Regions from separate parts of the Kitasatospora sp. NPDC097643 genome, predicted to be linked through region 1. Evidence: riboswitches for the same ligand, from Rfam matches in the RefSeq annotation. Region 1 holds a riboswitch; each other region holds the start of a gene.
What was found. Region 1 has a riboswitch for cyclic di-AMP ahead of ABTY15_RS29530 (glycoside hydrolase family 16 protein). Riboswitches for the same ligand answer to the same signal wherever they lie in the genome.

Region 1 (10,349 bases):
TCCCCGGTGTCGGAGAGGACGACGCCGTTGTGGATCCACTGCCAGATCTGCGAGCGGGAGATCTCGGCGGTGGCGGCGTCCTCCATCATGTTGAAGATGCCGACCGCGCCGAGGCCGCGCAGCCAGGCCTCGATGTAGCGGATGCCGACCTGGACGGCGTTGTGCAGTCCGGCGTGGGTGCAGGTGCCGCCGGCGCCGGCGATGTCGAGCAGCTGCTCGGCGGTGACCGGCTCGGACGGCCCCGGGTTGTCCTTCTGGTTGGGACGCTCGCCGAGGACCGCGTCGAAGGAGGCGCGGGCGACCGGCACCAGGTCGGGGTGGGCGACCCAGGAGCCGTCGAAGCCGTTGCCGGCCTCGCGGTCCTTGTCGGCCTTGACCTTCTCCAGCGCGGCGGCGTTGACCTCGGGGTCCTTGCGGCTGGGGATGAACGCGGCCATGCCGCCGATGGCGTGGGCGCCGCGCTTGTGGCAGGTCTGCACCAGCAGGCGGGTGTAGGCGGCCATGAACGGCGAGGCCATGGTGACGGCGTTGCGGTCCGGCAGGATGTAGTGCTCGCCGGCGTCGCGGAAGTTCTTCACGATCGAGAACAGGTAGTCCCAGCGGCCCGCGTTGAGGCCGGCCGCGTGGTCGCGCAGCTCGTAGAGGATCTCGTCCATCTCGAACGCGGCGGTGATGGTCTCGATCAGCACGGTGGCCCGGATGGTGCCGTGCGGGATGCCGAGCTGGGCCTGGGCGTGGGTGAACACGTCGTTCCACAGCCGGGCCTCGAGGTGGCTCTCGGTCTTCGGCAGGTAGAAGTACGGGCCGGAGTTGGGATCCTCGACGCCCTTGGCGAGCAGCCGGGCCGCGTTGTGGAAGAAGTAGAGGCCGAAGTCGAAGAAGGCGCCGGCCACCGGGACACCGTCGACGAGCAGGTGGTTCTCGTCGAGGTGCCAGCCGCGCGGGCGGACCACCACGGTGGCCAGTTCGGCGGCGGGCTTGAGGGTGTACGCCTTGCCGGCGGAGGTGGTGAAGTCGATCCGGCCCTCGAAGGCGTCGATCAGGTTGATCTGGCCGCTCACCACGTTCTCCCAGGTCGGGGAGGTGGCGTCCTCGAAGTCGGCGAGCCAGATCTTCGCGCCGGAGTTGAGGGCGTTGATGACCATCTTGCGGTCGGTGGGGCCGGTGATCTCGACCCGGCGGTCCTGGAGGGCGCGGGGCGCCTCGGCGACCTTCCAGTCGCCGGCCCGGACCTCGGCCGTCCCGGGCAGGAAGTCCAGCGTGCCGGCCTGCGCGATCTCCGCGCGTCGGGTCTTCCGCCTGCTCAGCAGCTCCTGCCGGCGGCCTTCGAACGCGCGGTGGAGGCCGACGACGAAGGCGACCGCCTCCGGAGTGAGCACCTCCTCCGCCCGGTGGACGCGCGGACCGGCGACAGTGACGACCGGAGCGGCAGGGGAGGTGCCGACGGGTCCCTGATCTGCAGCCATGAGCAGGACACTCCTAAGACGGTTGAGCCTGGCGAAGGGAGCTCCGGTGGGAACTTCCTTGATCGGAACCCGCCTGTCGACGAGTTCGATTCTGTAAGGTGGAGACTAGTTTCCGCGATACAGAATTTCAACGGTTTGTTGAGGTGATCGCAGGGACTCTACTCCTCCCCCGACAGCGAAGGGAACGCCGGTGGTTGCGACCCCCGACACAGCAGGGACGCCAGGCTCAGCATCGGCGACGGGCACCGACCGCGCGAGCGGTGGCGTGCAGTCCGTCGAGCGCGCCTTCCAACTGCTGGAGGCGCTGGCCGACTCCGGCGGAGTGGCCACGCTGAGCGAGCTCTCCACCAGTTCCGGCCTCCCGATGCCGACCATCCACCGCCTGGTTCGTACCCTCGTCCAGCAGGGCTATGTACGCCAGGACACCGCGCGCCGCTACACCCTCGGCCCCCGGCTGATCCGCCTCGGCGAGACCGCCGGCCGCCTGCTCGGCAGCTGGGCCCGCCCGTACCTGGCCGAACTCATGGAGGCCACCGGCGAGACCGCCAACCTGGCGGTGCTGGAGGGCGGCGAGGTGGTCTACGTCGGACAGGTGCAGTCGCGGCGCTCGATGCGGATGTTCACCGAGGTCGGCCGCCGGGTGCAGCCGCACTGCACCGGCGTCGGCAAGGCACTGCTGGCCCAGCTGCCCGAGGAGGAGGCGCGGGCCGTCCTCGGCCCCAACCCGCTGCCCGCGCACACCGAGTACACCGTCACCGACCCACAGGAGCTGCTCCACCAGCTCGCCGAGGCGCGCGAACGCGGCTACGTCGTCGACGACCAGGAGCAGGAGATCGGCGTCCGCTGCATCGCGCTCGCCGTACCGGGCGCGCCGACGCCCACGGCGCTCTCGGTCTCCGGCCCGGAGGCCCGGATCAGGGCGCTGGAGGAGCAGGCGGGAGCGTCCTCGCTGGTGCCGGTGATGCGTCAGATCGCGGCCCGACTGGGGCAGGTCCTCGCCCCCTGACGGGCAGTCAGCAGCGTGCCCGTGCACCGGAAGTCGGCTCGGTCGACTTCCGGTGCGCGGGTTCGTCCGTTCGGGCGGACGGCTGGCGGGTTGCACCGGGCCCCCGCGACCGCTCCGCCACCCTGGTGCGGACGCGGCCCGCGACGGCGCGGGCCGCCGGAACGCAAGGGCACGGGTGAGCGGCGATGGAGCGCAGCAGCGCGCGGAGTCGGGGATTCGGCGGGGCCGGGCTGGTCGCGGTGGTGGCGGCGGGCTGTGCGGCGGCGGTGCTGGCCGCCGGCCCGTCCTGGGCACTGCGGCGACCCGACCCCAGGCCGGTGGTGGACGTGGGCCCGGCCGTGGCCGCGGCGCCCTCGCACTCCGACCTGGAGGTGGTCCGGATCGACCCCGACGCGGTCGCCCCCGGTGGCACCACCACCGTCCACGCCTTCGTCGCCAACCGCGGCCCGGACACCACGGCCTCCTCGTTGACCGTCGTGGTCACCCTGCCGGAGGGCGTGACGCCGGAGGGCCCGTTCTTCCCGCAGGACTGTGAGGTGTTCCAGAACGGTCACCGGGTGCGCTGCGTCTTCGGGGCCGGGCTGAAGGAGGGCCGCAGCGCGACCGCGCTCGTTCCGGTCCGGCTCTCCCCGGACGTGCCGCTGGGCCCGCTGGACGGCGGCTGGGTCGCGGTGCGCAGCGCGGACGACAAGGACGAGCGCAACAACCGGCAGCCGTTCGAGCTCCGGGTGGTCGAGACGGACGACGAGTCCTGAGGCGTCGCACCGGAGCCGTCACGCCGGAGCGCTCGGGGCCGAGTCGTCGGGCCCGAGCGCTCCGGCGTGAAGCGTGGTCAGGGTGATCAGGGTGAGCTGTCAGGCCCGAGCGGCTGGGCCTGACAGCCCGGGTCTCAGCGGTAGACCCGGACGTAGTCCGCGGCGAAGCTGAGCGGGGTGGTCCCCTGCGGCGCCGGGTGGTACTGCCCCGCGCACACCGACAGGTTGAGGATCAGGTACGCCGAGAAGTTGGTGCCGACGCCCTTGCCGTCCGAGAACACCTTGACGCCGTTGACGTACCAGTCCACCGAGGTGGCGCCGTAGTAGGTGCCGATGGTCACCCACTGGTCCTTGGCGACGGCGCTCGCGTCGGTGTAGTACTTGGCGTTGCCCGGGTTGACGTGGTTGGTCAGCTCCAGCAGGTTCGGGTTGTCCGGGTGGTACTCGAAGGAGTCGATCTCCCCGTTGCCGTTCTTCCAGGTCCACAGGGCCGGCCAGGCACCGGAGCCGGACGGCATCTTGACCCTGGTCTCGGCGTAGTCGCCGGTCTTCACCTGGAAGCCCTCGCTGGAGCCCTCGGTGGTGAGGAAGCCCGCGTTCCAGGCCTGCTTGCCGTTCTCCAGGGTGTTGCCGCTGGGGCTGGCGGTGAAGGTGGCGACGCCGTTCGCGACGCTGACGTTGTTCTTGTTCAGCCAGTCGAGCTTGTTGTCGTCCGGGTTGTGGTTGCCGTACTTGTACGCGGTGCTCTTGTCGCCGACCCAGCGTGAGCCCCAGGTGATCGGGCCGTTGAACTCGTCGGACCAGGTCAGCGACTTGCCTGCGACCGGGGAGGCCGGGCTGGGGGTGGCGCTCGGCGAGGCGGTGGCCGTCGGCGACGGGGTCGGCGTGGCGGTCGCGGTGGGGGTGGGGGTGGGGGTCGGCGTGGCGGTCGCGGTCGCCGTGCTGGAGACCACCAGTTGCTGGGCGGGCAGGTTGTGCCAGGCGCCGCCGAGGTCCTGCCAGAAGCCGAACTGGCTGTACGTCCCGGCCGACAGGGTGCGCGCGCCGCTGGTGAACGTCAGCCCGCCCGGGCAGATCTGCACGTTGGAGGCGTTGCCGGGGAAGTCGAGGTTGGTGCCGGCCGCGTCGCGGACGCCCACGCCCACGGTCTTGGCGGTGAAGCAGGCCGAGGAGTGCAGGGCGAGCGAGGCCGTGCTGGCCTTGCCCGCGACCATGGTGGCCGGGGCGAGCCGGTCCTGGGTGACGGTCGGGGTGGTGGCCGTCGGGAAGGTCGCGGCCTGGGCGGCCACGGTCGCCGGCAGGCCGAGCAGGCCGGCGCCGCTGACGGCGACCGCTCCGGTGGCGGCGAGGGCGGCGAAGCGGCCGCGGCGGGACGGACGGGCGTGGCGGGGCGCGCGGCGCCGGAGGGCAGACTGGGGCATGGAGTGTCCTCTGCGACGCCTGCGAGGTGAGCTGTCGGATTCGGGCTGCAGTTGCCCGGCCGCCGGTGGGAGCGGCTTCACCCCTAGCCGCGGCCCGCACGCGCGAACGTGCGGGCCGGGCGCTGACCTTGGTTCCCCCGCTCCCGTCCGCTGTGGTGCTCGGTTGCCCGCCGGCGGGTGGACGGGACTAGGCGTCCCGGCGGCGGGGTCCGCGACGACAGCGGACGACCGTTGCAGGCTAGGCAGGCCGTCCGTGAACGGACAACCCGACCGGGCCCGTTGTCGTGCAGCTCACAGTGGTGTCGATCAACGACGCTGGGTGGCAGCGGAGTTGATCAACCTGGTGGGGCGGCACTGGCAAGGCGACGTCGAAGGGCGGCGCCGAAGGTGGCGTCGAAGGGCGGCGTCGCACGTCAGCCGAGCCAGGCCTCGATCTGGCTCGCGGCCTCCGGCGCCCAGGCCAGCTCCAGGTGGTTGAGGCCGCCGAGCAGCCGGGTGCCGCCGACCGTCCCGATGCCGGTGGTGTCCAGGGCGCTGGCGGTGAACACGATGCCGTCGCTCGGCCCGCGGTTCTCGTTCAGCACGCCCGGGATGTCGGCCGAGCCGCCCGCGAGCAGGTAGGTACGGACCGAGGCCGGGATCCCGGCCCGCTGCAACGGCGCGATCAGCGAGCCGGCGTCGACGGCGGCCTGGATGCCCTGGCCGGAGGTGTAGAAGCCCTGGCCGCCGTAGTACGTCGTCCACCAGTCCTGGGCGGTGGCGTCCACCCCGTACCGGCCGTCCCAACGGGCGAGCAGCTGGCGCTGGCCCGGGTAGCAGTCGTACCCGCCGCTCGGCAGCACGCCCAGGCAGGGCTGCGCGGTGTACGTCCCGTAACAGGTCATGTAGAGGTGCGGGGACGGCGCGTTGGCGGTGCCGCCGCAGGCCGGCCAGGTGGCCAGGTCGAACGACCAGCCGTGCGCGTAGACGTAGTCGAGCCCGCCGTTCGGTCCGCCCAGGGTGACCAGGCGGCGGACGTCGCCCGCGTAGGCCCGCCCCCAGGACGGGCGCACCGAGGACACGTACGCCCGCGCGGCCACCTCGCCCTTGCTCCACGCCACCACGTCCACCTGGGGCACCCCGAGGCGGGCCCGGATCAGCGCGACGGCGTCCCCGACCGCCTGGGCCTGGAGCAGGTTGTCGCCGTGCTTGTGGGCGAAGCCGATCGCGAAGACCCGGTGGCCCGTCCCGGCGAGGTACTGGGCGAGGCCGGTGGCGGGGCAGTCGGCGGCGCCGCAGGTGCCGCTCTCCCCCGGGTTCGCCCAGGCGCGGTCGGCGTTGTCGTTGGCGCCGTGGACGAGCAGGACGGGTGTGCCCCGGCTGCCGGTGTCCCAGCCGGTGGCGGAGTAGAGGAGGAAGCGGCCGGAGTACGGCTCGCCGGTGCCGCCGAAGTACGTCCGGCGGGCGCCGTCCTGGTCGCCGCGGCCGTCGGCCGGGTACTGCTCGGTGCGGAAGCCGGGGGTGGTGTCGAGGTAGCGCTCGACCTTGGCCCAGCCGTTGCCGGGGGCGGGGAAGGTGGCTTCCAGGGTGAGAGGGGCGGCGGTGGCCGCTGCCCGGGCCGGGGCGGGGGTGCCGAGGAGCAGGGCGGCGAGGGTGAGGAGGACGGTGAGGAGTGCGGCCGGCCTCGCGGCGGCGGCCGGTCTGGTGGGGACCGCTCGGGTGGGGACCACTCTGGTGGGGGTGGCTCCGGTGGGGGTGCGTCTCATGGGGGTGGACGGTAGGACCGGCCGGGGTGGTCGCCCATGTGCCGGTCGCACATCCGGCGGGCGGCCCGGTGGTGGACCGTGCCGTGGCGCAGTGTCGTCCGTTCCGCCCAGCCGGCACGCCCGGTCGGATAAATTGGAGGTCCGACATCTTCCGCAGTGCACAAGACCGCCGTGCACGGCCTCACAGGAGCGAGGAACCGCCCAGCCATGACCGCGTCCCTGCCCGCCTTCGCCGGCCGCACCTACCTCTTTCGGGCCGACAACGGCGCGGCCTTCCGCAACGCCTACTCGGCCGACGGCAAGCGGCTGCGCTGGGAGGGGCTCGGCGAGTCGGCGGGCCAGTGGGAGGACGTCCAGCTGCACGTCGCCGAGGTCGCCCCGGAGATCTACTTCGTCAGCTGGACGGAGCAGAGCGGGATCACCGTCAGCCACGTCATGGACCTCGGCCGGCTGACGGTGCGCGCGTTCTGGACCTTCGAGGGCGAGGGCGGCCGGGTCGGCGAGCTGCACACCGGCACGCTGGAGCAGGTCGCCTGAATCGACCGGTTTCCCTCCCCTCCCCGGGGGGCCTCGGGCAGGCCTCAGGCGGTCTGGTCCGGCACCTTGAGGTGCTGGGACAGCCACTCCAGCGAGGACGGCAGCAGCCGGCTCCAGGTCTCGAAGTTGTGGCCGCCGGTCTCCAGGTTGGCGTAGGAGACCTTCATCGGGCTCTGCACGGCGTCGACGAAGGCGTCGGTCTCGCGGCGGTAGTCGCCGTCGCCCTGCTTGGTGCCGGCCAGCAGGACCGACACCTTCGGCTGCGGCAGGTTCTTCAGGCGCCACATCAGGTCGGCCTCGTTGCGGCGCTGCTTGCTGCCTCCGAAGAGGTCCCCGGTGGTCGGGTCGTCGGCGGCCTGGTAGTAGCCGGACAGTGAGACGGCGGTGGGGAAGACGTCGGGGTGGCGCATGGCCAGCTTGAGGGCGCAGTAGCCGCCGGTCGAGTTGCCCATGAAGGCCCAGGCCTGCGGGTCGGTGGAGACCCGGAAGCTCGCCTGGATCGCCGAGGGGACGTCCTTGGTGAAGTACGTGTCGGACTGCGCGCCGCCCGGGATGTCCTCGCACTCGGTGTCCTGCGGCAGGGCGGGCGAGGGGCGCATCAGGACCATGACGGTCGGCTGCATCCGGCCCTCCTGGAGCAGCTTGAGCGCCGCGCCGGGGTAGTTGAACCGGGTGATCAGGTTCTCGGCGAGCCCGGGAAAGCCGGTGCTGACGATCACCGCCGGGAACTGCTTGTGCGCGTACTCGGGCTGGAAGTACTGCGGCGGGAGGTAGACGTACCCCTCGGTGGACAGCCGGGTGACGGCCCCGTCGATGCGCACCTTGCGGATCTCGCCGGACTGGCCGGGCTCGCGGCCCAGCGCGCCGCCGCCCTGGACGCTGGCGTGGCCGATCGTCTCGACGAGGAGCCGGCCGGAGGCGTCCGCCTTGTTGTGGATGACCACCGGGCCGTTGTCGCCGGTGCCCAGCAGGTCGTCCCAACTGCTGTAGAAGGAGAAGTAGTTGTTCGCCACCAGCCCGAGTGCGGCGAGCACCGCGAGCTGGGTCGCGAGCAGCGCGCCGATCCGGCCGAGCACGGCCTGCCAGGTCTGCCGGGCAAGTCTGGGCCACAGCCAGACCGTGCCGGCCATCATCACGACGGCGATCAATACGGTCAGCGCCAGCACCTTGTGGCTCGTCAGACCCATGTCCTACTTGCTCCCACGCCTCGAACTCCCCGCCCCCTCCGCTCAGGACACCCGGGAGGTCCCCCCGGTTCCCCCGCCGGGGCGCGTGATCACCCACCCTAGCGGGGTGGCGGAGGGGTGACAGATGACAGCGGACAGATAACAGACTTCAGATTTCGAAATCTGTTATCTGTCATCTGTTATCTGTCAGTTGTCAGGCGGCCCAGAGCCGCAGCCCCGCCGTGAGTTCGTCCATGCAGCGGGCGCCGAGGTCCTGCGGGGAGCCGGGGCCGGTGGCGGGGGCGTCGGAGCCGGCCCACTCCTCCAGCGCGACGCGGATCGCCGTGGTCGCGGCGGCGGCGGCCAGACGGATCTCCAGCGGGTCGGTCCCGTTCGGGCAGCGCTCGGCGAGAACAACGCGCAGCCGCTCCTCCGAATCGGCGTGCACGCGCTGCCAGGTGCCGTCGAGGCGGGGGTCGCGCAACAGGCTGCGGGTCCACTGCATCGCCTCGGCGGCGGAGTCGTCGGCCGGGGTCAGGGACGCGACCGCCGAGCGTCGCAGCGCCTCGCGGACCGGGAGGTCGGTCGCGCTCGCGGCGAACTGGTCGACCCAGCGCCGCCCGCCGGCCGCCAGCAGCGGGGCGACGGCGTCCTCCTTGACGGAGAAGTAGCGGTAGAAGGTGCGCAGTGAGATGCCCGAGGCGAGGGCGATCTCCTCGGCGGTGGTGGCCTCGACCCCCCGCTCGGCGAAGAGTGCGGCGGCGGTGTGGGCGATCTCCAGCCGGGTGGCGTCCCGGCGGCGCTGGTTCAGGGTGGGGCGTCCGGTCACCGGGCCAGCGTACGCGGGTGGGTGCCACTGTGACATGTCGCGCCGGGCTGGCACGCCAAGACTTATTGGCACGTTGTGCCACTTGGGCGTACCGTGTCTCTTGAGGTCGAGAGACCACGAACGAACGGAGTACCACCATGGAGCGCTTCAGCGGACGGAACGTCCTGATCACCGGAGGCGGCTCGGGCATCGGCCAGGCCACCGTGCACCGGATCCTCGCCGAGGGCGGGAAGGTCGTCGCCGTCGACGTCAACGAGGACGGCCTGAAGAAGACCCTGGACCGCGCCACTGCCGACGGCACCGCGGACCGCCTGACCATCGCGGTCCTGGACATCTCGGACGAGGCCGCCGTCGTCACGGGCGTCGCAGCGGCGGTCGCGCACCTCGGCGGGCTGGACGTCCTGGTCAACGCGGCCGGCATCCTGCGCTCCGCGCACACCCACCAGACCAGCCTGGAGTTCTGGAACCGGCTCCTCGCCGTGAACCTGACCGGCACCTTCCTGATGACCCGCGAGGCGCTCCCCGCCCTGCTCGCGAGCGGCGCCGGCGTGGTGGTCAACTTCAGCTCCACGTCCGCGAGTTTCGCCCACCCCTACATGGCCGCGTACGCCGCGACCAAGGGCGGCATCCAGTCCTTCACGCACGCCATCGCCGCCGAGTACGCGAAGCAGGGCCTGCGCGCGGTGTGCGTCGCGCCGGGCAGCATCGACAGCGGCATGACCAACAACCCCGGCCTGCCCGCCGACGCCGACTTCAGCCTGTTCGCCAAGCTCGCCCCCGCCATCGGCCAGGGCTTCGCGGGCCCGGAGACGGTGGCCGGCGTGATCGCGATGCTGGCCTCCGAGGACGGCGCGTTCGTCACCGGCACCGAGATCCGCATCGACGGCGGCACGCACATGTGACGCGCCGGGTCCGCACGTCACATCAGCGAGCCTGACAGCGGGGCCTGACAAACGGGGCCTGCCGGCGGGGTCCGTGCCACTCGATCGAGCGGCGCGGGCCCCGTCGGCGTTTCGTGGCATCGGCGGAGAACGGAGTTCGTCAGCCGAGGCCGCCGAGACCGCCGTGGCGGGCGGCGGTGAGGACGGCGGTGGCGGCGCGGTCGGCGGTGTCCGCGTCCACCGGTTCGGCGGTGATCAGGACCCGGAAGTAGAGCGGCGCGGCGAGGTTCTTGACGACCTCCGCCGGGTCGGTGCCGGGGGGCAGTTCACCCCGTTCGACGGCCCGGCGGACCACCGGTTCGGCCCGCCGCAGCCGGTCGTCGAAGATCCGCGACCGCACCTCGGCCATGGCCGGCACCCGAACGGCGTCCGACAGCAGGACGGCGAGCACGGCGCCGCCCGACGGTCCGGTCAGCCAGGCCGCCAGACCGCGGGCGAGCAGGCGCAGGTCCTCGTCGACGGAGCCGGTGTCCGGGATCGGGA
Region 2 (10,349 bases), on a different contig from region 1:
GTCGCGCTCGAAGGCGCCGTGCCCGGCGGCCCGCACGGCCAGCGACAGCATCGGGTGGGCCAGCCCGGCGGCGCGGGTCTCCGCGCCCTCCCGGGGCGGCGCTGCCGGGCCCGGCGGGGTGCGCGGCTCGGCGTGGCCGAGCAGGTGCGAGATCCGGTGGGCGCAGGCGTCGCCGATGGTCTCCAGGACGTCCAGGTCGCGCCGGGGGACGGTGCCCCGGTGGGCCAGCGCGAGGGCGAGCACGCCGACCGGCCGCTCGTCGACGATCATCGGCAGGGCGATCACGGCGACCATCCCGGTGCCCATGCCGACGTTCCGGTTGGGGTAGTCGACGCTGGTGTGCTCGGGGGAGAGCAGGTACGGGCGGCGCAGCCGCAGGGCCATCGCGGCGGGCAGGTCGCCGGCCGGATCGACGACGCCGTAGCGCTCGTGGACCCAGTCCGGCAGCCCGTGCGAGGCGGTGAGCCGGAGCATTCCGGCGGAATCCAGCAGGTAGAGCGCGGAACCCTCGCCGGTGATCCAACTCGGGCCCTCGGCCAGGACGGTGCCGAGCAGTTCGGCGGCGCTGGTGCAGCCGAGCAGTAACCGCACGCAGCGCATGGCACTGCGGGCCGTGGGACTGCTGCGCGGCGTCCGGCCCTCGTCCTCGGCCGGGGGAAGCCACGGCGAGGTCAGGTCCATCGGATACCCGGCCTTTCCGCTCCGAGGGGGTGGGTGCCCTAGGGGTGCCCCAGCGGGCACTCGGTTCTTAACACCTTATTTCTTATGCGGATCAATGGTGACCCGGCCGTCCCACCGGCACCGGCGTCCGCCCTCCGCTCAGGGGGAGGGCCAGCTGTGGAGGCCGTTGGTGAGGAGCGTGATGAGGCGGGTCTGGGTGGTGGTGAGGTCCTCGGCGAGCTGGAACGCGCCGGTGATGGAGAGGGAGGCGAAGCCGTGGGCGAGGGAGCGGACGGTGCGGGCGGCGTGGATCGCCTCGGGGCCGTCGAGGCCGTACTCCCGCAGGACGGCGATGATCACTCCGACCAGCCGGGTCGCCGCGCGGGTGAGGTCGTCGTCGGGCTGCGGGGCCTGGGGGAGGGCGTTGTAGCGGTGCGGGTGTTCGGTGGCGTACGCGTGGTAGGCGCGCAGCACGGCGGCGACGGCGTCGTCCCCGCTGCGGCCGACGGCGGCCTCGGCGAGCCGGTCGGCGAGCTCCTCGGTGACCCGGACGGCGATCAGCCGGCGCAGTTCGGCGAGTCCGCCGCTGACGTGCTTGTACAGCGAGGGGGTGGCGACGCCGGCCCGGGCGGCGACGGCGGCGAGGGTGAGGGCGTCGGTGCCCTGCTCGTCGATGAGGGCGAGGGCGTGGTCGACGACCTGCTCGGGGGTGAGGCCTACGCGGGGCATGGTGTCGGGTTCTCCGTGGCAGCGGTGGTCGGGCGAGTCGGGCGGGTCCGGCGGGTCAGCCGAGTTCGGCGAGGAAGGGCAGCAGGGCCTCGGCGGTGGCCTGCGGGTTGTCGGCCATCGGGTAGTGCCCGGACCCTTCGATCATCACCTTCCGCGCCTTGAGCGCGGCGGCCTGCCGGTCGGCGACCAGTTCGGGCTTCGGGAAGTCGGGGTCCTTGCTGCCCATCAGGACGAGCGCCGGGCAGTGGACGGCGGCGCTCCAGCCGATCGGTGCCGAGTCGCCGCGCACGTGGCCGCGGATGGCGGTCTTGCGGCCGGGGGTGCGCATGGCGGCGACGAGCCCGTTCACGTACGCGTCGAAGTCCGCGGGCTTGGCACCGGGGTAGGCCATCTTGCGGTGGTAGAAGCCCCAGAAGGCGGGCCAGTGGACGAGCATCGTGCCCATGGCGTGGACGACGCCGCGCATGAGGGCGTTCGGCGGGAGGTTCTCGACGAAGGCGTCGAGGAGGACGATGCCGGCGACCCGCTCGGGGGCGTCCCCGGCGAGCTTGACCACGGTCGCGCCGGTGTAGGAGTTGCCGACCAGGACGGCGCGGTCGATGTCGAGGTGGTCCAGCAGGGCGAGGACGTCGGTGGCGATCGCGGCGGGGGAGTAGTCGTCCCAGACGATCGAGGACTCGCCGAAGCCGCGCAGGTCCATGGTGATCACCCGGCGGCCGGCGGCCGTGAGCAGCGGGTGGAGGTGCCGGTAGGCGGCGCGGGTGTCGAGCATCCCGGGGAGCAGGACGACGGGGGCGCCGTCGCCCTGCCGGGTGTCGTCGTAGGCGATCCGGCCGCCGGGGACGTCGAGGTACTGGGTGGCGGGGGTGCTGGTGCCGTTCATGGTGGGCCTCCTCGGTCCGCCGGGGACTGTCATCGGCGGTGCTGCCGATAGCCATAAAGCTAAGGCTAATAGCCTTAGCCGTCAAGCCATCGACCCGAAGTCGATCCTGCTCGTCGCGACCCGCTCGGGCGCCCGGACCCGCTCAGACGTGCTCAGACCCCCTCAGACCCCCTCGACCTTGAACGGGTCGTGCTCGCTGAGCAGCTTCTCCAGCCGGGCCTGGTCCACCCGGGTGACCATCTCGTTGGTCTCCTGCCGGTCCCGCACCACCTTGGCCAGCGTGAACGAGGAGGTGACGGTGTAGAGCAGGCCGATCCCGAGGAAGGCCCGGGTCCAGCCGCCGACCGGCAGGTAGGCGATGCCGACAGCGAGGGCACTGCCGGACAGGGCGAAGGACAGGACGGCCTGGATGTAGTACGCGGCCGTGGTGCGTGTCTGCATCGGTGCGCTCATGCCGCCAGGATGCGGTCGGCCAGGTCGCCGACACATGAGTACGGGTACTCAGATAAGGGGTCGTTCGTTGACGCCCCATCGTGCGGGGTGGTGCCGGTGAGGGCGGAGGGTGCGGCGAAGGGTGCGGCGAAGGGTGGGCCGATGGCTTGGAATCAGGGCGCCCTAGGATTAACGTTTGATAACGCAGCGCGGTCGTCAACGCCGTACCCAGACGGCACCGTGCGCCGTCGCCTAATCCCGCCGGCCGGCCTCCGGGCAGGTCAGGGAGCCGGGGAACCACGTTCCTTGGGGTGAATCGGCGGGGCTCCGGCCCGGCCGTAGGAGACCTTCCTGCTCCGAACCCGTCAGCTAACCCGGTAGGCGCGAAGGAAGGAAAGGAGCGCGCCTCCGTGGCGTCGACGCACACCCCGGCACACCCCGCCGGCCCCGCAGCCGGTACCCAGCTCCTCGACCACCCCGCGCCGGACGGGCCCGAGGAGGGATTCCCGGGCCCGGAGGCCGAGGCCAACCGCCACCGGATGCCGCGTCAGACCCGCGGGGCCTCCCCGCTGCTCGGCGTCACCGCGGTCGCCGCCACCCTGGGCGCGACCGGCTTCGCCTCCGCCACCCCGGCCGCCGCGCCCGCCGTCGAGGCCCCGGACGAGACCCCGGTCGCCCTCTCCGCCGACCCCGGCCTCGCGCTCGCCGCCCGCATCCAGCTTCAGGCCGACAGCCAGCGCACCGCCGCCGAGGAGAGCGCCCGCGTGCAGGCCGCGCAGGAGGCCGAGGCGAAGGCCGCCGCCAAGGAGGCCGAGGCGAAGAAGGCCGCCGAGGACGCCGAGAAGGCCAAGGCCGCCGCGCTCACCCTGCCGTTGCGCGACTACTACCTCTCCGCCCACTACGGCCAGAGCGCCCGCTACTGGGCGCACCTGCACACCGGCCTGGACTTCGCCGCCGACACCGGCACCCCGGTGTACGCGATCGGCCAGGGCACCATCACCTCGGCCGGCTGGGCCGGCGCGTACGGCTACCGGATCATCGAGACCCTGCCCGACGGCACCGAGATCTGGTACAACCACCTCTCCGCGATCAACAAGGCCTCCGGCAAGGTCGCCTCCGGCCAGCAGATCGGCAAGGTCGGCGCGACCGGCAACGTCACCGGCCCGCACCTGCACCTGGAGGTCCGCCCCGGTGGCGGCGCCCCGGTCGACCCGGAGACCTGGCTCCAGCAGCACGGCCTCAACCCCTGACGCGACACCCCCGCACGACGAGGACCCGCACGACGAGGACCCGCACGACGAGGACCCCGAACGGCGACACCCCCGAACGACGAGGGCCCCGGCCCGCCCCACGGCGGCCGGGGCCCTCGCGCTCACTCCTCCGGCGGCAGCTGCGCCAGGTACGCGTCGATCTCCTCCTGCCCGGGCTCCGGCGCGAGCTCCGGGAACTCCTCGATCAGCAGCCGCGGCAGCCCCGGTACCGTCCACTCCCCGCACAGCACGAGCGCCGCCTCCGCCGCCGCGTCCTCGAACTGCCCGAAGTCCCCGGCCAGTTCGTCCGGCATCGGCCGCCCGAGGGCGGTCAGCTCGGCCAGGTTGCGGTAGCTGCGCCGCATCAGGCCCTGCTCCAGCAGTCGGCGCGCGCCGTCGGTGGCCATGCCGACCGAGAGCACCCGGGCCGGCCCCCACCCCTGCTCGTCGATCTCGTCCAGCCAGCCGGTCGGCACCAGTGCGGCGAACGCGGCCAGCCGCTCCTCCTCCGCGAGTGCGCGGAAGCCGGTCAGCCAGTCCCGTACCGCCGCGCCGTCCGCCCCGTCTGTGAGGTCCACGTCGTGCGCGTGCAGCAGCAGGGCGTACAGCCGGGGCCAGGTGACCAGGTCGGCGCGGCGCAGCAGCCCGGCGGCGACCTCGCCCTGCCACTCGGCCTCGGCGTGCAGCCGCTCCTGGCGCTTGGCGTTCAGCCGCCGGGCCGCCCGCTGGTGGTCGATCAGCAGTCGGACCGCCTCGCCGTACGCCAACGGGTCCTCCTCCGGCGCGGGTTGGACGTACAGGTGGAGTCGTTCGTACAGCAGGTGCTCCACCGCGTTCGAGGTCAGCTCGGGCCAGCCGTCGTGCATCCTGCCCCCGCCCAGCTCCAGCAGCGCCAGCACCGTGCGCAGCGGCGCCTCGGCCACCGGGGTGCGGCCCTGCTCCGCCGCCCAGGCGAGCAGGTCGGCGGCCCTGGTGCGCGGGGCGAGCCGCAGGTCTTCGTCGTTCATAGCCCGAACGGTAACCGCTGGTCGCGGGTGGGGTCGGCAGCCTGGTCCCGGTCCGCGTCACCGGCCCGCGCCCGGCCGTCCGCGAGCACCACCGAACCCCGGGCGCCGTCGACCGACCGGGGGGTTAACCCCACCCCCGGTCCGGCAGCGCACCGGATGCCCTCCGGCCCGCGGTTCCAGAAGACTTGAGGACGTCAGCAGGCGAGGACAGCAGCAGCCGAGAACGAGGGGCCGAGGCCGGAACATGAGCAGCATCCAGCACGCGCAGGACCGCGACCGGGACGCCTTCGGCGGGTACGGCCGTGACGGGTACCCGGGCGCCCGGGTGCGCCGGACGGAGCAGCCGCCGGCGTTCTGGCGGGCGCCGTTCTCCGCGCACCACTACCGCGAGCTCGGCTTCCTGCTGACCGGCCTGCCGGTGGCGGTCGCCGGCTTCAGCGTCGCGATCACCCTGTTCGCGCTGGGCGTCGGCACCTTCGTCACCGTCCTCGGCCTGCCGATGCTGGCCGGGCTGACCGCCGCCGGCCGCGGCTTCGGCCGGCTGGAGCGGGCCCGGGCGCGCGGCATGCTGGCCCTGGACGTGCCCGGTCCGGCACCGGTGCGTCAGGTCCGGCCGGGCGGCTGGGGGGCGATCACCGCGCGGCTGGCGGACGCGGCGGGCTGGAAGGGCGCGCTGTACCAGGTGCTGATGTTCCCGTGGGCGGTGTTCGCCTTCTCGGTGTCGCTGGTGTTCCTGGTGCTCGGCTGGGCGATGGCGCTCTACCCGGTCTACCACTGGGTCTTCCCGACCTACACCTCCTGGCACGGGTACCGGGTCTTCGACTTCCGCGACAGCGACAACGTCCGGCACGTGTACGACGTCCAGGGGGTCTGGCAGATCGCCGGGGTCTCGCTGGCCGGGCTGCTGATCGTCCTGCTCACCGCGCAGCTGGTCCGCGGCCTGACCAAGGTGCACCGGGTCGCCGTCCGGGGCCTGCTCGCCGGCTGACCCGCGCCCGCCGCTCAGCCCGCCCGAACCGGCCCCACCCGGCCCCACCCGGCCCCGTCCGCACTCCGGATCCGCTCCCGAGTGCGGACGGGGCCGGGCCGTGTTCGGATGGCCGGGTGTCCGCCGAAACCCCGGCCGTGACCCCGGGCGTCCTGGTCACCTCCCGCCCGCTGGACGAGTACTGCGGGCTCTTCGGCCTCACCCGGGCCCGGCTCGCCGCCCTGCCCGGACCGCTGCTGGACTGCCCGGGCGGCGCCGCCGGACTGGCCGCCGAGGCGCGCGGGCTCGGCTGCCGGGTCATCGCCGTCGACCCCGCGTACGCCCTGCCCCGGGCCGAGGTCGCCGCCCACGCGCTGGCCGGCCGGGCGTCGATGGCGGCCGCGATGGCGGCCCGCCCGGCCCGGTACCCGCCGCCGCACCCCCACCGCGCGGACCGCTACCTGCGCAGCTGGGACCGCGCCCGCCGGCTGTTCACCGCCGACGCGGCCGCCCACCCACAGTGGTACCTGGCCGCCGCGCTGCCCCGGCTGCCGTTCGCGGACGGCGTCTTCGCCCTCACCCTGAGCGGCCACCTGCTCTTCGCCTACCCCGAAGTCTTCGGCCCGGAGCGGCAGTTGGCGGCACTGGCGGAACTGGTCCGGGTCACCTCCCCGGCCGGCGAGGTCCGCGTCCAGCCGCTGTGCGACGGCCGCGGCCGCCGCTGCGGCCACCTCGACGGGCTGCGGTACGCGCTCGGCGAGCGCCGGATCGCCAGCGAGGTCCACCGCCTCCCGGGCGCCGGGGACGGGCGCACCCGGCGCGTCCTGGTGCTGCGGGCCGCCGACCACCGCCGCCGGGCCGCCACGCCCGGAGCCGGGGTTGCGCCTTAGGGGTTCTCCACCGGGGGCGCCTCCACCGGGGCGGGGGCCGGTGCGGCCGACTGCTGAGGCAGGAACGCCGCGACCTGAAGCCGGGACAGTATCTTCTCCGCCAGCCAGCTGCGGTCCGAGCCGTACGGGATGCCGTCCGGCAGCACCAGCTGACCGGCCACCGCGTCGCGCAGCCGCTGCGCCTCGCCGGCGGGCAGCCGGGAGAGCAGGCCCCGGGCGGCCAGCAGCGCGTGGTACTGCTCGAAGCCCGAGCGGGGCCGCTCGATCGCCTCCAGCACGCTCGGCAGGTCGGCTAGCGCGGGGTCGCCCTGCATCAGCGCGAGCGCCTGGATCCGGCGGCCCTCCGAACCGTCCGCGAACAGGTCCCGCACCTGGTCGGCGGTGAGCGCCGAGCGGCGCGCGGTCGACCGGACCTCCGCCACCACGCCCTCCGGCCCGGCCGAGGCCGAGGAGGAGGGCGGCAGCTGAGCCGCCAGCGCGGCGGGCTGCTCCGCGCTGCCGCCCAGCAGCCCGAGGTGCTGCATCGCGCGCACCCGCAGGTCGTCGGCGCCCACCTTGTCGCCCCGCCGGTCGCGGTCCTGCCCGGCGAGGAAGAGCTCCAGCGCCTGGTCGTCGGCGTTGGTCAGCACCTGCGGCAGGGTCAGGCGGGTCACCAGCCAGCCGGCCAGGAACCCGAAGACCAGGAAGTACAGCACCAGCGCGGCCGCGAACGGCGCGGCGCCGTCCTCCCCGCCGAGCGCGGGCGCCAGCGCCGCCCCGAGCTGGTGCAGCCGCTCGCCGAGCGAGCCGAGCTGGGTCAGCCCGACGCCGAGCAGCACCTTGGTCAGCCAGTCCGACACCTGCTCCAGGTTGGTGTTCGGCGCGTACGTGCCCTGCGGCTCGCCGGCGCCGCCGCGCACCCGGGGCACCCCGAACAGGAAGCCGAGCGCGCCGCCGAGCACCGCCGAGGCCCCGGCCACCACCAGTCCGCCGCCGAGCGCCTGCCAGACGTGCTCCCGGCCGAACGAGAACAGCAGCAGCCCGACCAGCCCGGTCCCGGCCAGCGCGCCGGCCGCCGTCCGCTGCACGGTCCGCAGGGCCGTCGTGGTGCCCTGCCGCGCCTTCACCATCCGCCTACCCCCTGTGCCCGCGCCGCTGCGTTGCGGAACCCCGCGCAGACTGTAGCGCTGCGGCCCCACCTCGGGAACGACCCGGGACGGCCGTGGGTACGACACACTCACCGGACGGCCCCGGAAAACGCAGACGACCCGCGGGCTGCTCCTCCGCGCCGGCCCGTGCACTGGCCAAGGCGCCGAGGCACCGGGGATGTACCGGTGAGCCCGCGGGCCGGGTGACTGCTGTGGATTTCGCCTGCCGGAGGCCAGGGGCCTCACCCTGCGCAGGCAGGGGCGGCTCTAGCGAGCAGCCACCTCACGCATCCTGATGGAACTCAACTCAGGATCACCTCCTTTCAGTGTGCCGCCACCATAGGCAGCCCACCGGGCGGAGGGCAACGGATTATTTCCCGGCCGCCGCCCGGGCGGTCCAGGGTGCTCAGGCGCTCTTGAGCTGGGTCTGGAACTTCGAGTAGTCGACGATGTTGTCGGGCGACGGCAGCTGGAGGGTGAGCGGCTTGTCGAAGTCGGTGAAGTCGACCTGGCCGGTCTCCTTGCCGGTGGTCTTCTCCATCCGCACCGGGTAGAACTTGCCCTCGGTGGCGATGTGGAGCAGCGACTCCTCGCCGTTCTCGTCCTTCTCCTTGAGGCTGAAGGTCTTCACGCCGTTGACGGTGCCGGCGGTGCCCTTGCTGGCGGTGCTCGGCGTGTCGTCCGCCATCATCTCCTTGCTCATGTCGGCGAGGTTGCAGCTGGAGGTCAGGCCCTTCATCTTGGCGTCGTCCTGGAAGCCGGTCAGCCAGCGGCCCTTGAACAGCTCGGCGATCGCGTCGCCCTTCGGGCCGCCGAAGGTCTTCCAGACCTGGGCGTCCGGCTTGATGTAGGCCTGCTTGCCGTCGCTGATGATGTCGAAGGAGCCCATGCCGGGCATGGCCATGGTGCCCTGGCACTGGCCCTTGCGGTCGAGGGCCAGGTTGAAGCTCAGCTTGCCCTCCTCCGTCTTCATGTCGGCGACGATCTTGACGGCGGTGGCCGCGGCCAGGGCGTCCTTGGCCTGCTTCTCGATCTCCTGCGCGGTCAGCTTGTCGGTGTCCAGCTTCGCGACCGTCGGGGTCGGGGTCGGCGTGGCGGTCGGGGTCGACGCCGCGCTGGTGGCGGCGGTGGTCGGCGCCGGGGCGGCGGCCGTCTCCTTGTCCTTGTTGTCACCGCAGGCGGCGGTGCCGGCCGCCAGGAGCAGACAGATGGTGGCAGTGCTGACCAGGCGCTTCGACAGCATGTGGGGGTGTCCTATCTCGGGCACGGCGGATGCGCGCGCGCCCCATGGGGGCAAAATTGCCCCTCAGTATCGATCAGCCCACGGACAGCACATCCTGGAAAGGGCCCCCGTTACAGCTTCGTGCTGCGACCGTGCCCTCACCGTGCCGGGAAACGGCGAAGGGCCCGGAGGACGAATCCTCCGGGCCCTTCGGCTACTGAGTAGCGGGGACAGGATTTGAACCTGCGACCTCTGGGTTATGAGCCCAGCGAGCTACCGAGCTGCTCCACCCCGCGTCGGTGAACACAACAATACGTGGAAGTCGCCAGGATGGGAAATCCGTTCCCCGGACCCCCTGCCACCAGGCGCTACGCCGCCTCGGCGGCCCGCCGTCCGCGCCGGGCGGTGTGCCGTGCCGTACGGGACCGCGCCCAGGCGGCGAAGCAGACCAGCGCGCCGAAGCAGGGCACCATCAGCACCCCGTACACCACCAGGAAGCCGTCCGTGCCGAGGTCGGCGGCGGCGTTCCAGGTGCCGTGCAGGGCGATTGCCGCCAGCAGTCCGGTCGGGCCGGCCAGCCGGGCCAGCCAGCGGCGGCCGGTGGTGAGGGCGACGGCCAGGCCGATCCCGGTGAGCGCGGTGAAGAGCGGGTGGGCGAACGGGGAGAGCAGGCCGCGCAGCACGAAGGTCTGCACGGTGCTGTCGAAGTCGCGCAGGCTGGGCGGGTCGCCGAGGCCGATGCTGTCCAGCCGCTGCCGCTGGTCGCTGGTGAAGGCCCGGCCCAGGTAGAGGGCGTTCTCGATGAACGCGAAGCCGCAGGCGGCCATCCCGCCGAGGACCACCCCCGCCGCCAGGGTGCGCGGCCGGGAGCGCCGGTGCGGCCCGCCGGGCGGCGCGGGGCGCAGGTACGGCAGCGGGCGCAGGTAGGGGCGCAGCCGCAGCCGGCCCCGGGCGTGCGGTCCGGCCGGGCGGCGCGCGTACGGGCGGGGGTGCCCCGGGGCGGGCGGGCGGTGCAGCAGCGGCGCGCAGGGGCGGCCGGTCCGGCGGCCGTGGCAGCGCAGCCGCTGGCCGAGCGGGAGGAGCAGGACGAGCAGGGCGGTGGCCTTGGCGGTCTCCTCGATCACCGGGGTGGCGATGCCGGCGCCCAGGAACTCGCCGAGCGCGCCCTGGTGGGAGGTCAGG
Region 3 (10,349 bases), on a different contig from region 1:
ACCCGCTCACCGGCCGCCGCGACCTCGGCCGGGGAGACGCAGGGGCCCTTGGCCCACCAGTCCTCCAGCATCCCGATCGCCTCGTCACCGAGCGGGTTGACGCCCTCGCCGGCCGCCAGCGAGTGGCCGACCAGCACGTGCAGGCACTTCACCCGGTCCGGCATGCCGCCGGCGCTCGGGAAGCCCTCCAGCACCTCGATGGCGTCGCGCCGGGCGATGTAGTCCTCGTGCGCCTTCTGGTAGGCGGCGGCCAGCTCCGGGTCCTCGGCGAGCCGGGCGCTCTGCTCCTTCATCACGCCGTCCGCCTCCAGGGTGCCGATCAGCGAGGCGGCCTTGGGGCAGGTCAGGTAGTACAGCGTCGGGAACGGCGTGCCGTCCGGCAGCCGGGGGGCCGTCTCCACGACGTCCGGGTTGCCGCAGGGGCAGCGGTGCGCCACGCCGCGCAGGCCGCGCGGCACCCGGCCGAGCTGGGCGGCGATGGCCGCGACGTCGGCGTCGGAGACGGTGGGGTGGTTCTCAGTGGTCATGGGGGGAGCGGTCTCCAGCGGAGGACGGGGAAAGCGGACGGGGGGAGGCGGGGGCCAGCGCGACGGTGGCGGCGGCGTCCACCGAGTCCCAGATGCTGGCGTACCAGGGCGTGGCGGCCTTCACCGGGCCGGTGGCCGCGCCGACGGAGGAGGAAGCCGCGGCGGAGGCGGAGCCGGGGGCCGCGGAGGGCTGGGCGGCACCGGATGCGGCCGGGTCCACCGCGATGTACGGGGTCTCCCCCGGCATCGCGTAGTGCAGCCGGGCGCGGGCCTGCGCCTTGACGTACTCCGGGTCCTGCCAGCGGGCCTTCTCCCGGCGCAGCTGTTCGACCTGCTGCCGGGCGTGGTCGGCCTTCGCCCGCTGGGCGGAGATCTCGGCGCGCTGGGAGATGAACTGCCGCGTCGGGTAGGCGAGGATCGCCACCAGCGAGCAGAGCACCAGGACGAGGACGGTCGCCCGGCTCGTGAACCGGGGTCGGGCCGCCAAGCCCGGGATCCTCCAGCCTGCCATCTCCCGTGTCCCCTCCTGTCGCGACGGTGCCCCGCCGTCCACCCTACGGGGTGAACGGCGGGGCACCGGTCAGGCTTGCGCCACCTGGCGCGCTCGGCCCTCGGACGGACCGTACCGACTACTCCGCGGAGCGGCTGTGCTCGTTACTCCGCAGAGCGGAAGCGCGGGAAGGCGCCGCGGCCGGCGTACTCGGCGGCGTCGTCGAGGATCTCCTCGATGCGCAGCAGCTGGTTGTACTTGGCGACGCGCTCGGAGCGGGCCGGGGCACCGGTCTTGATCTGGCCGCAGTTGGTGGCGACGGCCAGGTCGGCGATGGTGACGTCCTCGGTCTCGCCGGAGCGGTGCGACATCATGCAGCGGTAGCCGTTGCGCTGGGCCAGCTCGACGGCGTCCAGGGTCTCGGTCAGCGAGCCGATCTGGTTCACCTTCACCAGCAGCGCGTTGGCGGTGCCGGTCTCGATGCCCTTGGCCAGGCGGGCCGGGTTGGTGACGAACAGGTCGTCGCCGACCAGCTGGACCTTGTCGCCCAGCTTGACGGTCATGGCCTTCCAGCCGTCCCAGTCCGACTCGTCCAGCGGGTCCTCGATGGAGACCAGCGGGTAGGCGGCGACCAGCTCGGCGTAGTACTCGATGAGCTCGGCGGCGGACAGCGCCTTGCCCTCGAACTGGTAGGCGCCGTCCTTGTAGAACTCGGAGGAGGCGACGTCCAGGGCCAGCGCGACGTCACGGCCGGGCACGTAGCCGGCCTTCTGGATGGCCTCCATGATGAGGTCCAGCGCCTCGCGGTTGCTGTCCAGGTTCGGCGCGAAGCCGCCCTCGTCGCCGAGGCCGGTGGACAAGCCGCGGTCCTTCAGCACGCCCTTGAGGGTGTGGTAGACCTCGACGCCCCAGCGGACGGCCTCGGAGAAGGACTCCGCGCCGATCGGGGCGATCATGAACTCCTGGATGTCCACGTTGGAGTCCGCGTGCGAACCACCGTTGAGGATGTTCATCATCGGGACGGGCAGGACGTGCGCGTTCGGGCCGCCCAGGTAGCGGAACAGCGGCAGGTCGCTGGCCTCGGAGGCGGCGTGCGCCACGGCCAGGGAGACGCCCAGGATGGCGTTGGCGCCGAGCGAGGACTTGTCCGGGGTGGCGTCCAGGTCGAGCATGGCCTGGTCGATCAGGCGCTGCTCGGTGGCGTCGTAGCCGACCAGCTCCGGGCCGATCTGCTCGATGACGGCCAGGACGGCCTTCTCCACGCCCTTGCCGAAGTAGCGGTTCTTGTCACCGTCGCGAAGCTCCAGCGCCTCGAAGGCGCCGGTGGAGGCACCCGACGGGACAGCGGCACGGCCGGTGCTGCCGTCGTCGAGGCCGACCTCGACCTCGACCGTGGGGTTGCCACGCGAGTCGAGGATCTCACGGGCTACGACGACATCGATGGACGGCACGAGGCATCTCCTTGCGGAAGCAGGGTCCGGCCGACGGTGGTGATGTCGGCCGGATGATTGCGGAGTCGTTACGACCAGAGCCTAACCGCCCGGGCTCCCGGGGCCACGTCGGCCTCGGCACCGTCTCAGCGTGTGGCCCGACTACCCACCGGTAGTTCACCTGGTTGTCCCACCGAAGTGGGCGAATCAGGGGCGAAGACGGACGAAGGGGTCCGGGTCCTGCCCGGAGTGGCCCCCTCGTCCGCTCGTCAGATCGCCAGGTCGTCAGTTCGTTCGCTCACCCGCCGGACCGGCGCGGGCTCAGCCGAGGTGCAGCACCTGGCCGGGCACGATCAGGTTCGGGTCGCCGCCGACGGTGGCGCGGTTGCCCTCGTAGACGGACTGCCAGCCGCCGGACACGCCCTGGGCGGTGGCGATGCCCGACAGGGTGTCGCCGGCCCGGACGGTGTAGTCGTGGCCGGCCTGCTGGGCGGCGGCGGGGGCCGCGGCGCGCGGGGCCGGGGCGGGCTGGGCCTGGGCGGCCTGCGGGGCGTACTGGGGCTGGGCCGCGGCCTGCGGGGCGTACTGCTGGTAGACGCTCTGGTGGCTGGTCCAGTACCAGGCGCCGTTGTTCTGGTACCAGAACACCTTGGCGTCGGCGTCCCAGCCGGCCTTGCCGGAGAAGCCCGGGGCCTGGGTCTGCGGCTGCGCCTGGGGCTGGGCGTACTGCTGCGGCTGGGCCTGCTGGGCGTGGGCCTGCGGCTTGGCCTGCTGCACCGGCTTCTGAGCCGGCTTCGGCTGGGAAGGCTGGGCCTGCTGGGCGGGCTGGGCGGCGGGCTGGGCCTCGGCCGCGGAGTCGACGGCCGCCGGGGCGCCGCCCTTCGACAGGCCGGCCTTCTGCGAGCAGACCGGCCAGGCGCCCGGCCCCTGCGAGGCCAGCACCTTCTCGGCCACCGTGATCTGCTGCGCCCGGCTGGCCTGGTTGGCCTGCGGCGCGTACGAGGTGCCGCCGTACGCCTTCCAGGTGCCGGAGGTGAACTGCAGGCCGCCGTAGAAGCCGTTGCCGGTGTTGATGCTCCAGTTGCCGCCGCTCTCGCACTGGGCGACCGCGTCCCAGGTGGAGGCCGGGGCGGCGGAGGCACCGGTGGCGGTGAGGATCGGCATCGCGAGTCCGACGCCGGCCACACCGGCGACGGCGATGGCCTTCTCGGCCTGGGTGCGACGACGGTGACGGCCAGTTCCAACGAACAGCATGAAGGGTCCCTCTCCGCACGCCTGCGAGGTGAGCTGTCGGGTTCGGACCGGGAGGTGGCCCGGCCGCCGGTGAGCGGAAACGATTCCGCTCGGGCGGCTTCACCCCAAGCCGTGGAGGACGGCAACAAACCTGGTTCCCCCGCCCCTGCCCAGGGTTCTGGTCGGTTTCCCGTGGCGCGGCGGGCAGGATTCGGCGTTCCGCGCACGAGGTCCGCAGCTGCGAACTCCACGGAGAGTAGACAGATCCTCAGAGCAATCACAAGCTCATATCACCGACATCACACAGAAATTACGGCCCGTGGTCGATCGCCTACCAACGGAGGCTGTTTGTCCGGATTGATGGGTGTTCATACCGGGGTAAGGAGAGCGTTGGCGACGCCCCGTCAGCGTGTCGGAGCGTCGGGGCGGGCGTGCGGCGAGTGGGTTTCCGGACTGAATTCGACCGGAAGTTCACGAAGCCCACGCATGATCAGGCCACCCCGCCAGCGCAGATTCTCCGGGCTTTCCGCCAACCGCAGATCCGGCAGCCGGGAAAGCAGCGTGGCCAGCGCACTCCGCCCCTCCAGGCGGGCCAGCGGAGCGCCGATGCAGTAGTGGATGCCGTGCCCGAAACCCAGGTGCGGATTGTCCGTCCGGGCCAGATCCAGGGTGTTCTCGTCCGCGAACCTGGCCGGATCGCGATCGGCCGCCGCCAGCACCACCAGCACCGGATCGCCCACCGGGATGTCCACCCCGCCGATCGACAGCGGACGGGTCGCGAACCGCCAGGTCGCCAGCTCCACCGGCCCGTCGTAGCGCAGGAGTTCCTCGATCCCGGTCTCCAGCAGCCCGGTCTCGCCGCGCGCCACCGACTCCTGGAGCAACACCCGCTGCTCCGGGTTGCGCAGCAGCGCGTACGTGCCGTTGCCGATCAGGTTGACGGTCGTCTCGAAGCCGGCGAAGAGCAGGATGAAGGCCATCGCCGCGGCCTCGTTCTCGGTCAGGTGCTCGCCGTGGTCGCTCGCCCGGATCAGCCCCGAGATCAGGTCGTCCCCCAGGTCCGCCCGCTTGCGGTGGATCAGCTCCAGCAGGTACGCCCGCATCCGCTTCACCGCCCGCCCCACGCCGCCGCGTTGGGCGCCGCCGTGGCCCGGCTTCGTGTGTCGCAGCATCATCCCGGCCCAGTCGCGGAAGTCGTCCTGGTCCTCGGCCGGCACGCCCAGCATGTCGCAGATCGCGTAGATGGGGAGCGGGAAGGCGAACTCGTGGATCAGGTCCGCCGAACCGCGCTGCGCGAAGCCGTCGATCAGGCGGTCCGTGAGCTGCTGCACGCGCGGCTCGAACTCCGCCACCCGGCGCGGCGTGAACGCCTTCGACACCAGGCGGCGCAGCCGGGTGTGGTCCGGCGGGTCGATGTTCAGCAGGTGGGTCATCAGGTCCGCCTGCCGCTCCCCCGGGATGCCCACCCGGCCGGTGCGGTGCGCCTGCTCGCTGTGGTGCGCCGGGTTCTTCGACAGCCGGCCGTCCGCCAGCGCCTGCCGGGCGTCCGCGTACCGGGTCACCAGCCAGGCCTCCACCCCGCTCGGCAGGGTGGTGCGGTGCACCGGGGCGTGCTCGCGCAGCCAGGCGTAGGCGGGGTACGGGTCGGCGGCGAACTCCCAGGTGAAGAGCTGCGGGGCGGCGGGGTCGGGCTGAACTGGCATGGGTCGACGGTATCCGGTGGGTCACCCGCCCCGGGGACGGCTCGGGGACGGCTCGGGGCGGGGTCGGTTCCCGGTCGGGCGCGGCTCGGACGCGGGTCGGGGCGGGGTCGGGCGCGGCCGGGTCGGGAAACCTCCTTGGACAGCTCTTAACCGTGCGGTGGGCGTGAGCCTGGTCACCTGCGGGGTAATCCCTGTTGCGGAGGGTCAGGACCTGCCTACGATCCTCCGCAGAAATCGTGGGCGCCGGTGCGGTGCCGCCCACAGGGAGGAGCGACCAATGAGGGTCAGCGGGGCAGTCGTCGTGATCGCGGTACTCGACGGCGGGTCGGGAGCCGACCTGGCCCGCCGCTTCGCCGCAGCCGGCGCCGCCGGAATGCTGATCGCCGACCAGCACGTCGGCGTCGCCGAGGACCTCGCCACCGAGCTCGACCGGACGGGCTGCCCCGTCGTCGGCGTCAGCGGGGACATCCGCCGCCCCAGCGACGTCGCGGCCCTCGTCGACACCGCCGAGAAGCACCTCGGACCGATCGACCTCTTCTGCGTCGCCGGCCCCGGCGGCGAACGGATCATCTCCCTCTCCGACCTGCCCGACCACCTCGACCTGGAGCGCCTCGCCGAACTCCTGGCCCTCGTCGGCGAGGCGATCGGCGAGGTCGTCCCGCCCGTCCCGCCGCAGCGGCACCCGGTCGAGCACACCGCCACGGCGGCCTGAGGCCGCCCTGCGCGGCTACTCCTCGTCCGGCTCGAGCCCCTCGGCCGCGCGCACCACGTCCCGGTAACCGCGCGCGGCCGAGCGCAGCGCGGCGTCCACGTCCACCCCGGCGTCGTGCGCCCGCTGCGCCACCGCGAGCAACAGCCTGCCCGTCGACTCCGCGGTCAGCTCCGCCGGCAGCTCGTACGGCTCGTCCGGCACACCCGCGAAGCCCGACCGGCGCACCCGCGACACCAGCTTCGCCGCGTACGCCAGCGAGGGCAGCCCGGCCGGCACGCCGTCCAGCACCGACTCGCGGTCCGTCTTCTCGGCCGCCTTCAGCCGCTCCCAGCTCGCCTCCACCTCGGCGGAGTCCCCGGCCTCCACGTCGCCGAAGACGTGCGGGTGCCGGTACATCAGCTTCTCGACGATGTCACCGGCCACGTCGTCGATCGAGAACGCGTCCGTCGGGTGCTCCTCGGCGATCCGGGAGTGGAAGAACACCTGGAGCAGGACGTCGCCCAGCTCCTCGCGCAGCGTCTCCCGGTCCCCCTCCTCGATCGCCTCGACCAGCTCGTACGCCTCCTCCACCAGGTACTTCACCAGGCTCGCGTGCGTCTGCTCGGCGTCCCACGGGCAGCCGCCCGGCGAGCGCAGCCGGTCCATCACCGAGACCAGGTCCAGCAGCCGCGCCCCCGGCAGGTCGTACGAACCCGGCAGCACCTCGATCTCCGGCACCTCGCCCGCGTGCTCCACCGCCAGCCGCGCCAGCGCGTCCGTCAGCCCCGGATCGCCGTCCGGGCCGCCCAGCCACACCGTCGGCCCGGCCTCCGCCGGCTGCCCGGTCAGCAGCCGCGCCAGCGCCGGCGCCGATCCGGCGGCCAGCACCTCCACCGCCACCCCGGCCTGCCGCACCGCGGCCAGCTGGGGGTGCCCGGCATCCCCCACCAGCACCCGCCCCGCCGACCGCAGCGCCTCCCAGGCCGGCCACGCCAGCAACCCGGGAGCCACCCGGTGGGTCGTGGTGAGCAGAATCAACTTCGCGCCCGGAACATTCGTCGTCACACCCCGAACCTACCCGCCGCCGTCCCGGAAGTCGGCCCCACCGGCTTCCGGGGCACGGCTCGCCGTCGGGGCTACTTCTTCGACCCCGCCAGGTCGTCGAACATCGCCGACAGGAACTCGCTGCACCAGCCCAGCAGCTCCCGGCCGACCAGCGGCTTGCCGCCGATCCGGCCCGTGCTCGGGCGCGGCACCAGCAGCTGCTGGGCCGCCGCCTTGACCTGGCTGCGCGGGTAGAGCCGGTTCAGCCGCAGCTGCTGGGACTCCCGCAGCTCCACCGGCCCGAAGCGGACGTTGGCCCCTTGCAGGGTGATGTCCGAGATGCCGCACCGCCGGGCGTACAGCCGCAGCGCCGCGACCAGCAGCAGGTTCTCCACCGGCTCGGGCAACTTGCCGTAGCGGTCGACGAGTTCGTCCCGGACCTGGGTGATGTCCGCCTCCGAGTTGACCGCCGCGATCGAGCGGTACGCCTGGAGCCGCAGCCGCTCGCCGGGTGCGTAGTCGTGCGGCACGTGGGCGTCCACCGGCAACTCGATCTTCACCTCCAGCGGCTCCTCCTCCGGCTCGCCGCCGCTCGCCAGCGACTCCCGGAACTCGGCCACCGCCTCGCCGACCATCCGCATGTAGAGGTCGAAGCCGACGCCCGCGATGTGCCCGGACTGCTCGCCGCCGAGCAGGTTGCCGGCGCCGCGGATCTCCAGGTCCTTCATCGCGACGTACATGCCGGCGCCCATCTCGGTGTGCTGGGCGATGGTGGCCAGGCGCTCGTGCGCGGTCTCGGTGAGCGGCTTCTCCGGCGGGTACAGCATGTAGGCGTAGCCGCGTTCGCGGCCCCGCCCGACCCGGCCGCGCAGCTGGTGCAGCTGGGAGAGGCCGAAGGTGTCGCCGCGCTCGACGATCAGGGTGTTGGCGTTGGAGATGTCGATGCCGGACTCGACGATCGTGGTCGACACCAGGACGTCGAACTCCTTCTCCCAGAAGTCGACGACGACCTTCTCCAGCTGGGTCTCCCCCATCTGCCCGTGCGCGGTGGCGATCCGCGCCTCGGGCACCAGGTCCTTGAGCCGGGCGGCCGCCTTGTCGATCGACTCGACCCGGTTGTGGATGTAGAACACCTGGCCCTCGCGCAGGAGTTCACGCCGGATCGCGGCCGAGATCTGCTTCTCGTCGTACGGGCCGACGAAGGTCAGCACCGGGTGCCGCTCCTCCGGCGGCGTGGTGATGGTGGACATCTCGCGGATGCCGGTGACCGCCATCTCCAGGGTGCGCGGGATCGGGGTCGCCGACATGGTGAGCACGTCGACGTTGGCCCGCAGCTTCTTCAGCTGCTCCTTGTGCTCGACACCGAACCGCTGCTCCTCGTCGACGATGACCAGGCCGAGGTCCTTGAAGCGGGTCTCCGAGGAGAACAGCCGGTGGGTGCCGATGACGACGTCCACCGAGCCCTCGAAGAGCCCCTCCAGCACGGCCTTGGCCTCGCTGTCGGTCTGGAAGCGGGACAGCGCCTTCACCGTCACCGGGAAGTTGGCGTACCGCTCGGCGAAGGTCGAGAAGTGCTGCTGCACCAGCAGCGTGGTCGGCACCAGGACGGCCACCTGCTTGCCGTCCTGCACCGCCTTGAACGCGGCCCGCACGGCGATCTCGGTCTTGCCGTAGCCGACGTCGCCGCAGATCAGCCGGTCCATCGGGACGGACTTCTCCATGTCGGACTTGACCTCGGCGATGGTGGTCAGCTGGTCCGGCGTCTCCGCGTACGGGAAGGCGTCCTCCAGCTCGCGCTGCCACGGGGTGTCCGGGCCGAAGGTGTGGCCGGGCGCGGCCATCCGGGCCGAGTACAGCTTGATCAGGTCAGCGGCGATCTCCTTGACCGCCTTCTTGGCCCGCTGCTTGGTCTTCGCCCAGTCCGCGCCGCCGAGCCGGTGCAGGGTCGGGGCCTCGCCGCCGACGTACTTGGTGACCTGGTCGAGCTGGTCGGTCGGCACGAAGAGCCGGTCGCCGGGGTGGCCGCGCTTGGCCGGCGCGTACTCCAGCACCAGGTACTCGCGGGTGGCGCCCTGGACGGTGCGCTGCACCATCTCGACGTACCGGCCGACGCCGTGCGCCTCGTGGACGACGAAGTCGCCGGCGGCCAGGGCCAGCGGGTCGATCGCGTTGCGGCGCCGGGACGGCATCCGGCGCATGTCCTTGGTGGAGGACTTCTGGCCGGACAGGTCGGTCTCGGTGATGACCGTGAGCTTCAGGGCCTCGTCGACGAAGCCGTGTTCGATCGAGCCGCAGGAGACGTAGACGACGTCCCGGGTGGGCGCTTCGGCGAGGTCGGCGACCAGCCGGGCCGGGATGCCCTCGTTGCCGAGGACCTCCGCCAGCCGCGAGGCCGGACCGTGCCCCTCGGTCACCATGACGACCCGCCAGTCGGCGGCCAGCCGCTCCTTGGCGTCGGCGATCGCCCGGGCGGTGTCGCCCCGGTACGCCTCGACGGCGTGCATGCCGAGGGTCAGCGTGTTGGCATCGAACTCCAGCACCCCGTCGACCGTCGACTCACTGGTCGCGAACGGGCTGACCGACCACCAGGGCAGCCCGATCTCGGCGGCGTGCTCGCGCACCTCGGCGAGCGAACGCAGCGAGGCGGCGGAGACGTCGATCGCCTCCAGGTCGATCGGCCGGTCCCCACCGGCGGCGGCCGCGACCCAGGAGGCGTGCAGGAACTCCTGACTGGTCGCCACCAGGTCGGCCGCCCGGGTGCGGACCCGCTCCGGGTCGCAGACCACCGCGACCGAGCCGAGCGGCAGCACGTCCAGCAGCAGCTCCATGTCGTCGACCAGGACGGGCGCCAGCGACTCCATGCCCTCGACCGCGATGCCCTCGGCGATCTTGTCCAGGATCTCGGCCAGCCCGGGGTGCTCGGCGGCCAGTTCGGCGGCCCGCCCCCGCACCTCGTCGGTGAGCAGCAGCTCCCGGCAGGGCGGCGCCCACAGGCCGTGCTCGGCGATCTCCAGCGAGCGCTGGTCGGCGACCTTGAAGTACCGGATCTCCTCGACGTCGTCGCCCCAGAACTCCACCCGGAGGGGGTGCTCCTCGGTCGGCGGGAAGACGTCCAGGATGCCGCCGCGAACGGCGAACTCGCCGCGCTTCTCGACCAGTTCGACGCGCGCGTAGGCGGCGGCGGAGAGCCGGCGGGCGACCTCCTCCAGGTCGTGCGACTCCCCGCGGCCC

Region 2: another riboswitch for cyclic di-AMP. It lies ahead of ABTY15_RS05125 (M23 family metallopeptidase); the one in region 1 lies ahead of ABTY15_RS29530 (glycoside hydrolase family 16 protein).
Region 3: another riboswitch for cyclic di-AMP. It lies ahead of ABTY15_RS33060 (LysM peptidoglycan-binding domain-containing protein); the one in region 1 lies ahead of ABTY15_RS29530 (glycoside hydrolase family 16 protein).

What each region holds. Positions count from the first base shown of each region.
Region 1 is NZ_JBEOSA010000057.1:43,093-53,441, forward strand. It holds gene aceB (malate synthase A) at 1-1,466, opposite strand, end outside; gene ABTY15_RS29520 (IclR family transcriptional regulator) at 1,732-2,472, shown strand; gene ABTY15_RS29525 (hypothetical protein) at 2,658-3,227, shown strand; gene ABTY15_RS29530 (glycoside hydrolase family 16 protein) at 3,362-4,648, opposite strand; cyclic di-AMP (ydaO/yuaA leader) riboswitch at 4,650-4,775, opposite strand; gene ABTY15_RS29535 (esterase/lipase family protein) at 5,062-6,393, opposite strand; gene ABTY15_RS29540 (MoaF-related domain-containing protein) at 6,601-6,930, shown strand; gene ABTY15_RS29545 (alpha/beta hydrolase) at 6,975-8,117, opposite strand; gene ABTY15_RS29550 (TetR family transcriptional regulator) at 8,311-8,925, opposite strand; gene ABTY15_RS29555 (SDR family NAD(P)-dependent oxidoreductase) at 9,063-9,827, shown strand; gene ABTY15_RS29560 (TetR/AcrR family transcriptional regulator) at 9,967-10,349, opposite strand, start outside.
Region 2 is NZ_JBEOSA010000005.1:18,421-28,769, reverse strand. It holds gene ABTY15_RS05145 (SpoIIE family protein phosphatase) at 1-681, opposite strand, end outside; gene ABTY15_RS05140 (TetR/AcrR family transcriptional regulator) at 820-1,389, opposite strand; gene ABTY15_RS05135 (alpha/beta fold hydrolase) at 1,445-2,272, opposite strand; gene ABTY15_RS05130 (YiaA/YiaB family inner membrane protein) at 2,435-2,725, opposite strand; cyclic di-AMP (ydaO/yuaA leader) riboswitch at 2,944-3,102, shown strand; gene ABTY15_RS05125 (M23 family metallopeptidase) at 3,115-3,954, shown strand; gene ABTY15_RS05120 (hypothetical protein) at 4,077-4,961, opposite strand; gene ABTY15_RS05115 (sensor domain-containing protein) at 5,206-5,949, shown strand; gene ABTY15_RS05110 (hypothetical protein) at 6,066-6,818, shown strand; gene ABTY15_RS05105 (hypothetical protein) at 6,815-7,927, opposite strand; gene ABTY15_RS05100 (hypothetical protein) at 8,352-9,188, opposite strand; tRNA gene ABTY15_RS05095 (tRNA-Met) at 9,390-9,463, opposite strand; gene ABTY15_RS05090 (PrsW family intramembrane metalloprotease) at 9,536-10,349, opposite strand, start outside.
Region 3 is NZ_JBEOSA010000072.1:5,638-15,986, forward strand. It holds gene ABTY15_RS33045 (DUF501 domain-containing protein) at 1-545, opposite strand, end outside; gene ABTY15_RS33050 (FtsB family cell division protein) at 517-1,014, opposite strand; gene eno (phosphopyruvate hydratase) at 1,182-2,468, opposite strand; gene ABTY15_RS33060 (LysM peptidoglycan-binding domain-containing protein) at 2,769-3,701, opposite strand; cyclic di-AMP (ydaO/yuaA leader) riboswitch at 3,706-3,874, opposite strand; gene ABTY15_RS33065 (cytochrome P450 family protein) at 4,085-5,383, opposite strand; gene ABTY15_RS33070 (SDR family NAD(P)-dependent oxidoreductase) at 5,661-6,095, shown strand; gene ABTY15_RS33075 (nucleoside triphosphate pyrophosphohydrolase) at 6,111-7,139, opposite strand; gene mfd (transcription-repair coupling factor) at 7,211-10,349, opposite strand, start outside.